Regions from separate parts of the Clostridium chromiireducens genome, predicted to be linked through region 2. Evidence: riboswitches for the same ligand, from Rfam matches in the RefSeq annotation. Region 2 holds a riboswitch; the other holds the start of a gene.
The links. Region 2 has a riboswitch for S-adenosylmethionine ahead of D2A34_RS23610 (methionine ABC transporter ATP-binding protein). Riboswitches for the same ligand answer to the same signal wherever they lie in the genome.
Positions count from the first base shown of each region.

Region 1: another riboswitch for S-adenosylmethionine. It lies ahead of D2A34_RS05325 (O-acetylhomoserine aminocarboxypropyltransferase/cysteine synthase family protein); the one in region 2 lies ahead of D2A34_RS23610 (methionine ABC transporter ATP-binding protein).

Region 1 is NZ_QXDJ01000002.1:883-8,564, reverse strand. Features, by position in the region: gene D2A34_RS05340 (ABC transporter substrate-binding protein) at 1-571, opposite strand, end outside; gene D2A34_RS05335 (sensor histidine kinase) at 748-2,622, shown strand; gene D2A34_RS05330 (response regulator transcription factor) at 2,600-3,370, shown strand; gene D2A34_RS05325 (O-acetylhomoserine aminocarboxypropyltransferase/cysteine synthase family protein) at 3,538-4,827, opposite strand; SAM riboswitch class I at 5,035-5,148, opposite strand; gene D2A34_RS05320 (amidohydrolase) at 5,278-7,038, opposite strand; gene D2A34_RS05315 (peroxiredoxin) at 7,235-7,682, shown strand, end outside.
Region 2 is NZ_QXDJ01000008.1:58,836-66,517, reverse strand. Features, by position in the region: gene D2A34_RS23620 (MetQ/NlpA family ABC transporter substrate-binding protein) at 31-861, opposite strand; gene D2A34_RS23615 (methionine ABC transporter permease) at 873-1,511, opposite strand; gene D2A34_RS23610 (methionine ABC transporter ATP-binding protein) at 1,511-2,479, opposite strand; SAM riboswitch class I at 2,630-2,744, opposite strand; gene D2A34_RS23605 (bifunctional metallophosphatase/5'-nucleotidase) at 2,956-6,216, opposite strand; gene smpB (SsrA-binding protein SmpB) at 6,421-6,891, opposite strand; gene rnr (ribonuclease R) at 7,048-7,682, opposite strand, start outside.

The DNA of each region.
Region 1 (7,682 bases), on a different contig from region 2:
TTATCTTTTGACATACAGCTTTAAATTCTGCATAATTTGTAGGAACTTTTAAACCTAATTTATCAAATATTTCTTTATTGTATACGTAGAAATACATTTTCTTACCTGGGAATGTAATACCATATACCTTACTATTATACGAAATTGAAGGAAGAACATTAGGGTCTAATCTCTTTACCCATTCTTCACTTGATACGTCTTGTACATATTTTTCCGGATTGACTCTTGTTACTAGATTTAGTGGGTCCGCATCTGCACAGAAGATATCTGGTGCTTCACCTGAGTCTAATTTTACTTTCAATAAATCACGCCATTGTGCATCTGGTGAGATTTGAAAATCAATTTTAACGCCTGTCTCGCTTTCAAATTGTTTAGCTAACTCTTGCACAACTCCAGATGTCGGCAACCCAGATTGATGTGAACCAAATGTTAATGTAACCTTTTCACTGCTACTTGTAGATTTTGAATCGCTTGAAGTACTGCTTGAATTTCCCCCACACCCTACAAGCAGACCTCCAGCCATCATGGTAACACAGAGAGTACTTAATAATTTTATTAACCTTTTTCTCATTAATATTTACCTCCACTTTTTGTAATGTTTTCTTTAATTTTCTATGATATGCTTTACATTGAGTACATGTTTATGATAACATTATCATTGCTTATTAGAAATAGAAAAAACAGTACTCTTTTTTGCACTTTTTTGAACATTATTATATAATACATCCTAAAGGGAGGAGCATATCTATGAATCGGAAATTATATTTTTCTCAAAAAATATATTTATTTTTTATATATGGATTATTGGTTATTGTATTGCTATCATTATTTTTTATATCGTTTTATTCACTTTATAGTAAAAATATTTATAAAGATGCAAAAACAAAATCTGAAACATTATGTGCCTCTGTTCAAAATTCAATCTCAACAGAATTAAAGAATATGTCAACTGTTTCTATGAATATTGTATATTCAAATGCTATAAAGAAGAACTTCACCAGCTTTACAAAAAATAATACTGATAAAATTGAACTTGATAATTTCTTCGTTTCTAGAGAAAATGTTTTAGCAATTTACGATATCATTACGGCTATTATTGGACCATTTCAATCTGCATCCCAGGTGAATCTTTATACACTTAATGGAATATGCATAGGTTCTGGTTATTTTCAGGGAGTTACAAATGTAGGATTAAAATCCATTCCCTGGTATGAAGAAACCATGAATAAAAATGGTGCTAAAAATATTTCAACTACATCAAAACTATCAAATAACATTGCACGAAATGAATATGGCGCAGATAAACAATATCTATCGCTAACTCGTGTTTTTTTTAATAGCAGCAACGAGCCAGAAGGAATTGTTGAAGTACTGCAAGATTATAATAATGTTTTTTCATTAATTTCACAGTTAAAACTTAAAAATCCTTCTACATCGTTTTACGTGTATAATGAAAAAAATGAATTAGTTTATCCAAATAGTGAATCCTTGAATGAAAATATAAATTATATGGATTCTATTAAATCTAACAACTTGACCCCTTCTATAGGATACTTCGTAACCTTAGGGAATGATGAAAACGTTCTTATTACTTATGAAAAAATTGATGCATATAATTGGACAATTGTAACTAGTGAACCTAAGAGTACTGTATTTAGATCGTTGTACTCTTTTGAACAAGGATTTATCATTCTTATTATTTTTTCTATTTTCTTCACTTTACTTTTATGTTTTATAATATCAAGCAGGCTGACTTCTCCTTTAAGTAAGTTAACAAAAGCAACGAAAAAAGTTACTATTAGTAGAGTTTTGAATGAAAAAGAACTTATATTAACTCCTGTAAATAGTAATATCCAAGAAATATCGGAGTTATATAGATCATTTTTAGAAATGTATGATAAATTAAAAGATTCTTCTCATGAGATACTATTACTAAAATCAGAGGAAACTAAGGCAAAACTCCAAGCAACACAGTCTCTTGTTAATCCTCATTTCTTATATAATAATCTAACAAATATTAGTATAATGGCCGAAGAAAATATGAATGACAATATTATAGATATGTGTCATGCATTGTGTGATTATTTTAGATATATTACAACTAACGATGAAACTGCAGTTTCTTTAAGCACAGAAATTTTATATACACAAAAATATATTGAATGTATGAAAATGAGATACGGCGAAGACCTTATTTATACTTGTGATATTAACAAGCTAACAGAAAACATTTTAATACCAAAACTAATTATACAACCTATTGTTGAAAATGCCTTTAAGCATGGATTTAGTTCATCACCTCCATGGCATTTAAATATTAGTTCTAATATAGATGAAAATAAATGGTTAATTCATATTGAAGATAATGGCGGATGCCTAAGCAAAGATAAGAAAGAAGAACTTCTATCAACGTTCTATAATTTAAATAAAGATGAGGAATTGAAAACTTTAAAAATTGGTGGTATGGGAATAAAAAATGTATATATAAGATTAAAACTCTTATACAACGAACATGCCATTTTTAAAATCGATAATTCAAAAGACCATAAGACAATTTTTACAATCGGTGGTCCTATATATTATAATAAGGAGGATTTTTATGGAAACTATACACAATTATAAATATCTTGTTGTAGAGGACGAGCATCTGATCAGACAGAATTTAATAAAAAAAATTAGTTCCTTATCAGTTCCTCTTGAACTGGTTGGTGAAGCTAGTAATGGAGAAAATGCCATAGCCCTTATTGAGCAATTATATCCTTCTTTGGTGATTACTGATATAAGAATGCCTCAATCTGATGGATTACAGCTTATTAAATATATACATCAAAATCATCCACATATTAAAACCATGATTTTAAGCGGATATAATGATTTTAAATATGCTCAAATAGCGCTAAAATATGGTGTGAAAGATTTTCTTTTGAAACCGATTAAAATAGACGAGCTTAATGCAGCGCTGCAAAATATACTTGTAATACTAGATTCAGAAAATAAAAATATTTCATCTTTTTCAATTGATCCACATGGCTTAAAACCCGAAAATCTAAGCCAATTAATAGAAAGCTATATACTTAATAATTATGCTTCAATAACTTCACTAAATAAAATAGCTGAAAAATTTGGATTTACAAATGAATATCTTAGTAAGATATTCAAAAAGTACACAGGTGAGACGCCAATAAAATATATCACAAAAATCCGCATAAACGAATCAAAACTCCTTTTAATCAATCAACCTGACTTAGAAATAAAAAAAGTTGGAGAATTAGTTGGATATAAAGATGCTTTTTATTTCAGCAGAGTATTCAAATCTAATGTTGGATTTTATCCTAGTGACTATAGATCAAAACATTTAAAGACTAACTAACCTAACATTCTTCACCTTAAATTTTTTCTAACATTAAAACTAGAGGATCAACATTTTTTCATAAATGTTGATCCTCTAGTTGGTTAATTATCATCTTATCTATTAATGAAGGTTTGCTTTTATATAATTCAAATTAATATCTTCTCTACCTTAACTATTTATATCTTTTATGCTTCGAATGCTTGTGATAAATCATAGATTATATCATCAATATGTTCAGTACCAATTGAAAGACGAATAGTGTTTGGCTTTATTCCTGATTCCTTTAATTCTGTTTCATTCATTTGTGAATGAGTAGTACTTGCTGGATGAATTACTAGTGATTTAACATCAGCTACATTGGCAAGTAGAGAGAATATTTCTAATCTATCAATAAAATCTTGCGCTTCTTTAGCTCCACCTTTAATTTCAAAAGTGAATATAGAACCTGCTCCATTTGGGAAATACTTATTGTATAATTCATGATCTGGGCTCTCTGGTAATGATGGATGATTGACCTTCTCTACCTTTGCATGATTCTTTAAGAAGTCTACTACTTTTAAAGCATTTTCAACATGACGTTCAAGTCTAAGAGAAAGTGTTTCTAATCCTTGTAATAATATAAAAGCATTAAATGGGCTTATGCAAGCACCAGTATCTCTTAATATTACAGCACGAATTCTGGTCACATATGCTGCTGCGCCAACTGCTTCTGCAAACTTGATTCCATGATAACTTGGATCTGCCTCAGTTAATTGTGGGAATTTTCCTGAACCTATCCAGTCAAATTTTCCTGAATCTACGATTACGCCACCTAATGATGTACCATGTCCACCTATAAATTTAGTAGCCGAATGAACAACTATGTCTGCTCCATGTTCAATTGGTCTGAAAAGGAATGGAGTTCCGAATGTATTATCAACTATTAGTGGAATTTTATGTTTATGAGCTATTTCTGCTAATGCATCAACATCTAAAATATTTGAATTTGGATTCCCAAGTGATTCGATTAAGATTGCTTTTGTATTTTCTTGAATTGCATTCTCAAAATTTGATAAATCATCAGGATCTACAAATGTTGTTGTAACGCCATTTGTTGGGAATGTATGTGCTAATAAGTTATATGATCCACCATATATAGTTTTTTCTGCAACTATATGATCTCCTGCTTTAGTTATATTTTGTAGTGCATATGTTATTGCTGCTGCTCCTGAAGCTACTGCAAGTGCTGCTACCCCACCCTCTAAAGCTGCAATACGTTTTTCAAAAACATCTTGTGTAGAATTTGTTAAACGTCCATATATATTCCCAGCATCAGCTAGTCCAAATCTTGCAGCAGCATGTGCTGAATTTCTAAATACATATGAAGTTGTTTGATAAATAGGTACTGCTCTAGCATCTGTTGCTGGATCTGGTTGTTCTTGTCCTACATGAAGTTGTAGTGTTTCAAATTTTAAATTTCTTTCTTTGTTGCTCATAATCTTGCCCCCATCATATATTTTAATTTCTTATTTATCTTATCTATTTACTATGATTTGTATATTACTCCTATATTTTCAAGTTGTCAATAACTAATTAAAAGTCTTATTTATACTCAAATTTACAAATTAATATACAGAAAATTAGTCCAATATATAGCAAAAACTACCTTCTAAATAAGAAAGTAGTGAAGAGATTCATTTACATTCTTATCTACCAGATATAAAATCTGCAGGAATTAGCACCTTAAACTAATGATAACATTTAATCCAGGTTGCTAGACATCATTGGGCCAGTCCCTCCGTCTTTCTTGATAAAAATTTATATTTTATTATTCTTAGTTGTTTACTATGATATAAAGTATACATTTTATAGGTTAAAATGTCAATACTTTTTTAATTTTCTGCAACTTTTTTTATTAAATTGCTAATATAGATCTTAATTTATAACTATTCATTCAAATACACTAATTCCCCATTAAAATATGTCCTTTCAATATTAATATTAGATATATCTAATGGATTTAACAAAAATATATTCTTATCCAAAACTATCAAGTCCGCTTTTTTTTCAACCTCTAAACTTCCTATATCTTTCTCTTTCCCCAATGCATAAGCTGCATTAATAGTAAACATCTTTACAGACTCTATTACTGATATTCTCTCACTTGGATTTAATCTATATCGCATATCAGTCATATTAATTTTCTCAGGATAACCTGATTGTGTGAAATCATATAAATTTCGTATAGAACTACATTCTATAGCCTTTAATGGATTTGCTCTTTCTATATCCCAATTATCTGAAGATCCAGCTGTAATGATTCCACTATCAATTAGAGATTTAATTGGGTATTGTCTATGAGCTCTTACCTCACCTATTGCCATTACTTCATTTTTGCTCACACTCATATCTTTATAAAACCATGATGGTCTTATAATTGCATTTATGTTCAAATTTTTCATTCTTTGTATATAATATTTCGTTATGAGATCTATATGAAGTAATGAATTCCTAAAATTGCGATTTATGTTAGTTTTCAAAGAATACTCTATGCCATCGATTGACAATTTACAAGCTAAGTCTCCTACTGCATGAATACAAACATTAAAATCTAGTCTGTTTGCCATTTTTATTCCTTCTTTAAATTCTTGATAATTCCATAAAAACATCCCATTTTCTTCATACGATTCTTTGTTTATTTGCTCATAGGGTCTAAATAGGTAGGCTGTCTTATCTTCTATAAGTCCATCAGAGAAAAACTTTGCAATTGATATGTCAAATAAATCTGTTTTATATAGTATTCTTCTTCTTTTTAGATGATGCATTTGTTCAAATATAGTTTTTTTACAAATTTCTTCAGGTTTAATTGTAACCCCATAATTTATTCTTAATTTAAGTTTATTTTCTTCTTCCAATTTCTTATAAGTTTCCAATTTCATTTTTAGTCTTTCATCATTTATTAACCCAATTGTTGTTATTCCATATGAATGTAATATATTTTGATATTTTATAAATTTACTTAAGTATTCATCATCTTTATAACTTTCCATTTCTTTCGCTTTTACTATATAAACTATATCTACTTCATTTCCTTTTAAGGTACCCCACAATTCCCCTTGTTCATCTAATTCTATTTTTCCTCCAATCGGAACATTAGTATCTTTAGTTATTCCATAATACTTCAATGCTTTATCATTTAACCACAAGACGTAGCCATCGCATGATTTTAATACTATGGGTTTATGAGTTTTTAGCATTTCAAACCACTTTTTATTTGGCCCCTTAAACGCTTCAGTATGATCATTTATATTTTCTTCTTCTTTTTCGAAAGCAGATTTTTTCCACCCGACTCCATATATTATTTTTCTTTCTGGATGGGTATCAATATAGCTTTGAATTAATTTCAAGTAATCTTTTGAGTTACCTGCCTCAAATAAAGATAATTCATCTTTTCCTATCATCATTCTTCCTGGAATCTGACAATGTGCATCAATAAATCCTGGCAAAACTATTCTAAATCTTAAATCAATTACTTGAGTCTCATCGCTACATAGACAACTTAATTCTTCATTACTTCCTAATGCTATTATTATTCCATCTCTAATTGCCATAGATTCATATATATTATGATTTCTATCAATACTATATATAATTCCATTGATAAAAATCTTTTGTGCGCTAGTATAAGTTTTTTTACTTAACTTCATTAGCCCTTCTCCCCCTTGTCTACAATTTATTTGAAATCTAATCTATTATATTCATTAAAATAACTTTTCTTATCCTTTTTTATAAAATTAAAAATATTTACTTATGTCTCAATAACTTTATTTTTAATTCACTTTACACATAGTAAATATTTATAGATAATAATTAGTATAATGAATACTTTTAGGAGGAATTAAAATGGAAAACTTTGTTTTAGAAAAAGGAATGAAAGCTCCAGATTTTAAATTAATGGGATCTGATAAATTAGAACATAGATTAAGTGATTATTTAAATAAAAAGGTAATCCTATACTTTTACCCTAAAGACAATACTCCTGGATGTTCACAGGAAGCTCAAGATTTTAAAAATTCTATAGAAGACTTTGACAAGAAGAATACTATAATTTTAGGAATAAGTAGAGACTCTATTGTATCTCATGATAAGTTTATTAGTAAATATGATTTGCCTTTTATTTTACTTTCTGATGAAAGCGAAGAGGTATGTAATCTATATGGTGTTTTAAAGGAAAAAACTATGTTTGGGAAAAAATCTATTGGTATTGAAAGAAGCACATTTGTAATAGATGAAAATGGAATTATTACAAATATATATAGGAAGATAAAAGTTTCTGGACATATTGATACTT
Region 2 (7,682 bases):
GGCAATTTAAGTAGCTATTACTATTCTATCTTAGAATACTGGAATTACTGATCCATTGTATTCTTTTTCTATAAATGCCTTAACTTCTGGTGAAGTCATTGCCTTTACTAAAGCTTTAATTTTTTCTTGATTTTCGTTACCTTCTTTTACAACAACTATGTTTGCATAAGGCTTAGCAGCTTCTGAATTTTTATCTTCAATAATAATTGCATCATTTGCTGGATTGAATTTAGCTTCAATTGCATAATTTCCGTTTATTACAGCTGCATCAACATCATCTATAGCTCTTGGAACTGCTGCTGCTTCTAATTCATTGAACTTTAAGTTTTTAGGATTTTCTGTGATATCCTTTGGTGTAACTAATTCACCATCTTTAATTTTTATTAATCCTTTTCCTGCTAATAACTTTAGTGCTCTAGCTTCATTTGATGGATCATTAGGAACAGCAATTGTTGCCCCGCTCTTAAGTTCATCTAAACTCTTAACCTTATGAGAATATAATCCCATTGGTTCTAAATGTACAGCACCTACAGATACTAACTTAAAGCCTTTTGATTCATTTTGTTCTTTTAAATAAGGCATGTGTTGGAAGAAGTTTGCATCTAATGATCCTTCAGATACTGCAGTATTTGGTTGAACATAATCATTAAATTCTGTTATTTCTACAGTATACCCTTCTTTTTCAAGTAACGGCTTAGCTATATCCACTATTTCTTTATGTGGTTTTGGTGTTACACCAATTTTTATTACCTTATCATTTTTTGAATCTTTACTTCCTGAAGTAGCTGTGCCCCCACATCCTACTAATCCAAATGCTACTACTCCTGCTAAAACTACTGATAAAATTGATTTCTTTTTCATATTTTTTCCCCCTATTTTGATAATTTATTGTAAAAATAATTTCCTAGAACTTGTAGTCCTTGTACTACTATAATTAAAACAATACATGTTACTACCATATAATCTGTTTGGAATCTTTGGTATCCATAACTTATAGCTACTTGACCAAGACCTCCTCCTCCAATGGTTCCTGCCATAGCAGAATATCCAACAATACTTATTATTGTAAGCGTGATCCCTGATGCTATTGAAGGAATGGCCTCTTTAAGCATAACCTTAAATATAATCTGAGTATTTGATGCTCCAAAAGATTTTGCCGCTTCAATTATTCCCTTATCAACTTCTCTTAATGATGATTCTATAATTCTTGCTACAAAAGGAGCTGCTGCAATTGTAAGTGGAACTATCGCCGCTTCTGTACCTATAGATTTACCAGCAATGAATCTAGTTAAAGGTATAATTGCTACCATCAATATAATAACCGGAAAACTTCTTAATACATTAATAATTAAATCTAGAATAGTATAAATAACTTTATTTGGTTTTAATCCATCCTTCGCAGTAACTGTTAATATTATTGCAGGTATAAATCCTAAAATAAGTGAACCAATAGTTGACGCAAAAACCATTTCTAATGTCTCTATTAAAGCTTTTACTATTACCTCATTCATTATTCAATCACCTCCAATAAAATATCTTTATTTTCAAGATATTTTATAACCTTATCTTTATCTTCCTCTTTAATATTTATTACAAGCCCACCTAATATTTCACTTCTAAATTTTTCAAGTTTTCCCCAAACTATAGAAAAATCTATTTCTAAATCCCTAGCCATTTTTGTAATAAGAGCATTTTCAGAAGAATCACTTGGGAAGAACAACTTAATATTAACTCCATCTTCTGGCAATATTCCATTTTCATCTTCTTCACCTAAGAATTTTCTTAAAGATTTTCCTGGTTTTAAGAACAGGTCCTCTGATTTTCCTTCAGCCTCTATCTTTCCTCCATCAATTAACGCAACCTTTTCGCATACTTCTTTTATTACTTCCATTTGATGAGTAACTATTACTATTGTTATTCCCAATTCTTTATTAATTTTAGAAAGTAACGCTAAAATATCTTTTGTAATTTTAGGATCTAATGCTGACGTTGCTTCATCACAAAGCAATACTTTAGGATCTAGTGCTAATGCTCTTGCTATTGCTACTCTTTGCTTCTGACCACCACTAAGTTCTGATGGTTTGCTTAATTTTTTATCTTTTAATCCAACTAAATCTAATAATCTTAGTACTTTGTTTTGAATTTCATTTTTACTATATCCCCACACTTCAAGTGGAAGTGCTACATTATCAAAAACATTCTTTCTTTGCATAAGGTTGAAATTTTGAAAAATCATCCCCAAATCTTTTCTAAATTCTCTAAGGCTAGTCCCTGCTAATGAAGAAACCTCTTTCCCCATTACTTTTACTGATCCTCCATCATAAGTTTCAAGTCCATTTATGCATCTAAGTAATGTCGATTTTCCTGCCCCACTATGTCCTATTATTCCATAAATTTCGCCCTCTTTAATACTTATTGATACGTCTTTTATAACTTGTGTTTCCCCAAAATTCTTGACTACATTTCTAATTTCTATCAAAACACATTTTCCTCCTTTGACTTTGTTTTGTTAGTTTCCGGATAACTAAGGTAGTAATTTAAGTAACTTTTCAGATTATTTAATTAATACCTCAAAACAAAAGCGCCAGAGAATAAATCTCTAGCGCATAAAACACCATTCAAATTTATCCTCTCATCTATCAGCTAATGCTGCTGGAATTAGCACCATATAAATATCGACTTTTATACAATATTTAGGTTGCCGGGTTTCTCAGGGCCAGTCCCTCCACCACTCTTGATAAGATATCAGATTATTTAATTTAGTTACTGAAATGATTATATAAATTTTTTTTTCATTTGTCAATCTCTAAATAATAACCATTGAATCCATTTAATCCAAAGTATTATGCTCGGATTACTATCATTATATATAGTAGATTAACATATTGCAAGAACTTTTTAATATTTACATATAAATTTTAAAATAATATTATAGTTTTATTATCAATAAGATAATTAAGCTGCTTTTTTCTGAGTAGAACCATTTGTTGTAATATTCCAGTTATTTGAGCATTGTGGAGATATTTGTCCATGTTCTTTAATATAATTTGTCATCAAGCTTCTCACTTGACCGTCATCTCCAAGAACTTTACCCGAATCATAATTTACAATACTTGCATCAGTATTACTCAATCCAGCTGCTTTCATAAAACCGCCGCCACCATTATATCTATAATTGTTTATGGCAACAGTAAATTCATCACTATCTTTTACTGCCACATCATTTACTTTTAAATTTTTTATTCTATTTCCAGAAATTACTCTTCCAGTTGTTTTATCCACTATACATGAAGGCTCTGTTAAATCTATATCATAGGTTGCTCCATATAGTTGATCTAAATTATAATCTGGAATGTTTAATGCCGAGTCCTTAGCAACTACATGATTACTGCTATTAGTTTGAGCATAATATCTAACAGAATACTCCATCCAATCTTTAAGCTGCTTACCATTCATCTTTATACCATATAAGAAATTCTCAAATGTATAAACCGCCATCATATCTTTTATTGTAATATCGCCTTTTGGTATGAATGCTGATGAACTTAAAGGTGCAGCAATTGAAAGCTTAGTTCCAGCAGATTCTTTTTGAACCTTATTAATTAGCTCCATAATTGCTGTAGGCTGATTTGTTTGTCCTTGCCCAGTGAACTCTCCACTTGAAGTTCCTATTTTTGTATCTACATACTTCAAAGTTGCATCTTGATATGGTTTAATTAGAGTTACTATCTCAGAATCCTCTCCTATATTCTTATCAATAACAACATTCTTAGTTGAAATCCCTGAAAGTTTTCCATTTGAATCAATATTCATTTCAAATTGAGCAATCCCTGTTGCTCCTTTTGTTGATTCCACTATTGGCACGACTTTTCCTTCTGGATTTTTCTTAGTTAAGTCATTGACTTTTAGATGAGTATGACCTGCAACAATTGCATCAATTCCGCTTACTTGCGTTGCAATTTCGTTAATCTGATTTTCTGGCAAAACATCTGCTTCTGTTTCTTCCCCACTATGAGCTGAAACTACAACAATATCTGCCCCTTTAGCCTTAACCTCTTTAACCCATTTTTTTGCTTCATCTACAAGATCATTAAACTCAAGCCCTTCATAGTGCGATTTGTCTTCCCAACTTGGTACACATTTATTTTCTAAACCTATTACTGCAAGCTTAACTTCTTTACCATTTACATTGAAGCTTTTTATAATATAAGGTTGAACAAAATTTGAATTATCTCCTTTATATACATTAGCAGCAAGGACTGATATTCCTTCACTTTGGTAATCCTTAATAACTCTATTTAATACCTCTAAACCATAATTAAATTCATGGTTACCTAAAGTCCATGAATCATATTTCATAGCCCCCATTACTTTCGCCATAGGATACTCTAAATTTTTATCCATTACATCATAATAATACGATAAAGGCGTTCCTTGAATAGTATCTCCATTGTCAATTAACATAACATTTTTATTATTTTGTCTAACATTTTTAACATATGTTGAGACTCTTGCTAGCCCTTGACCTTTCTCCGTTGCCTTTCCCATTGCGTAATCATAATCTAATACTGTTCCATGTACATCAGTTGTTGCTAATAATATTATTGAACTCGATAAGTTTATCATTCTTTCTATTTCCTTGTTAGGAATTGTATTTTTGCCATTCTTATCTTTATTATCTTTGCACCAATCAATAAATGCATCTCTTACTAAAATATGAGTATCATTAGCTACATTTAATCCACCATATTTTTTAAATGCTGTAAATGAATCTCCACCCTGAGCAACAAAGTCCGGCAATGCTACAGATAAGTTTTCAGAATCCTTAATTGCGCTTCCATCTTCTCTTGTTATATCCTTAATTCTTTCTCCAGATGGAAGATTTGAGTTATAGGTAAACTTAATTCCTGATACTTGCATTCCCTTGCTATTATCTGCAACTCCTTGTTCTAAAGCTTCTTTTAATTGAGCTTTTGTCATACTTAGTTTGTAAATGGTGTTATCAAAAGGCATAAATTGCCACATAGTACCTACTGTCATATCACCTTGTGGTATATCTATTCTTAGCCCTCCATTATTTTGAATTCCTACATCTGCGTTAACTGCATTTCTTGTGACATCTGTAGCCCAATTTCCCAAGACCGATGAACCATATGGAGAAATATTTATTTTTCTTGTAAGTTCTTTTTCATTATTGTACCCGATAACCTCATTAGTAGTTGATTTTATTTCATTATTAGCATTATCCACCATCTCATTAATATATCTATCTGTTTCTGGATTTTCGGCTTTATATCCCTTATCATTATCCAATGCTATATAAGAAGATTCTATTGTTGGCGTATCAAACTTCACTTTTTTATCACCAGTTATCTTAAACTTAGCATCTATAAATCCTTTACCTGCAGAATTTCCAATAAAAACTGGAATATTTGTGACTTTAGCAATTGCTGAAGTTTTAGTATGGCTGTGGCCACCAAAAACCGCATCTATATTTTTAAGTTTGTCTGCTATGTTAAATATAGCTCCAGTTGCATTATCTCCGTTATCTCCTTCATGTATTAATGCTAATATTATGTCTGCAGAATTATTCTGCTTCAATTCTCCTGCTATGGAATTAACTTCATTTGCTAAATCTTTAAATTCATAATCTTTCACATACTTAGGTGATACAATTGTTGATGTTTCTGGAGTTATTCCTCCTATTACTGCAATCTTTATTCCATCCTTAGTAACGATTTTATAAGGATCAAATATCCTTTTTCCTGTTGACTTACTATAAAGATTGCTACAAATTATTGAGTATGATGCTCCCTTCATAGTTTCATTTAAAAGTGTATCTAGTCCCCAATCAAATTCATGATTTCCAAGGGTTGTCACTTCCAGACCTATTTTTGACATAACTTCTTGAACTGGAACCCCTTTCATAATATTTGAAATTGCAGATCCCTGATATAAATCTCCACCGCCTAAAATTAGAGTTCTATCTGGATTAGAAGTTTTTATTTTATTTATTCTATCTGCTAAGACTCCTGCAACAGGCTTTCCTGATGCGTCATTTAATGCTCCATGAAAATCAGTTATTTCAACAACATCAAAAGTTTTATCATTTTCTGTTGCATAACCTTTTACGGAGACCCCTGTAAATAAAGTGATTGTGAAAAATAAACTTGTCAAAATTGATACAATCTTTTTAATTTTAAATATTTTTTTCAAAACAATTACCCTCCCCTAATTACAACTCATTTTACATATATTACCTGAAGTCAAATTATATACCATTGAATTTTGTAATACTATATGTTTATTATTTATCAAATTTGAATTTTCATTAAAAATAAATTATATAATATTATTAAATTTAGACTAATTAAAAAGCTACCAAAAATATTTCATCTATATTTTTGGTAGCTTAATTTATTAATATTTACTTCTTTCTTTTATCGCCCTATCCATATCTCTCTTATGAGCTTTTTCTAGCATAGAGTCTCTTTTATCATAATTCTTCTTACCTCTGCATACCCCAAGTGCAACCTTAACTTTACCCTCTTTTAGATATAATGATAGTGGTACTAACGTATATCCGTCTTGAGATACTAAACCATCAAGTCTTCTTATTTGATCTCTGTGAAGGAGTAACTTTCTTTCTCTTAATGGATCTACGTTAAATATATTTCCTTGTTCATAAGGAGAAATATGCATATTTTTTATAAATATTTCACCATTATATATATCGGCATAGCAATCCTTAAGATTGACTCTCCCATTTCTTATTGACTTTACTTCAGTTCCAACTAGAACTAATCCAGCCTCCATTGCTTCTTCTACAAAATAATCATGTCTTGCTTTTCTATTTTCCGCTAATGAATTTTCATTTCTTTTTCTTGCCATTATAATCACCTGCTATGGTTATATTTCTATTAAAATTATATTATACCAATCTTTGTAAAGCAACTTATTTTCAATACTTAAATATAGTGATACCTTAATGTAAGTATTATATATTATGGTATCACTTGATTAATCATCTGTATAGATAACGTCTATTTATACCTCAAGTAATTCTTTTTTCACTTCCTGAGTGTTTTCTTCTGGTACAAAAGATGTTTCTGATTCCTCTCTTTTAGGTTCTTGTGTAATTTTAAAGAATACTTCTCTATTTGTAATATCCACATGAACACATTCCACCTTAACTTTATCACCAAGTTTATATAACTTCTTGGTTCTCTCACCAATTAGGCTGAGATTTGATTCATTAAATATATAATAATCATCATCTAAATCAGTAATATGAACTAAGCCTTCAACTGTATTTGGAAGTTCAACGAAGACTCCAAAAGATGTAACCGAAGATATAATTCCTTCAAACTCTTGGCCAATCCTCTCTTGCATATATTCAGCTTTCTTAAGATCATCAACTTCTCTTTCGGCATCTTGTGCTTTTCTTTCCATTTCTGATGATTGTTTTGATGCATAACCTACTATATTTTTCAACCTATTTATTCTATTTGCATCTATTTCCTTGTGTAAATATTCTTTTATGATTCTATGAATCTGCAAATCCGGATATCTTCTTATTGGCGAAGTAAAGTGACAATAATACTGTGCTGCAAGCCCAAAGTGACCACTGCATTCCGGAGCATACCTTGCCTGCATCATTGAACGTAACAATAAAGTACTTA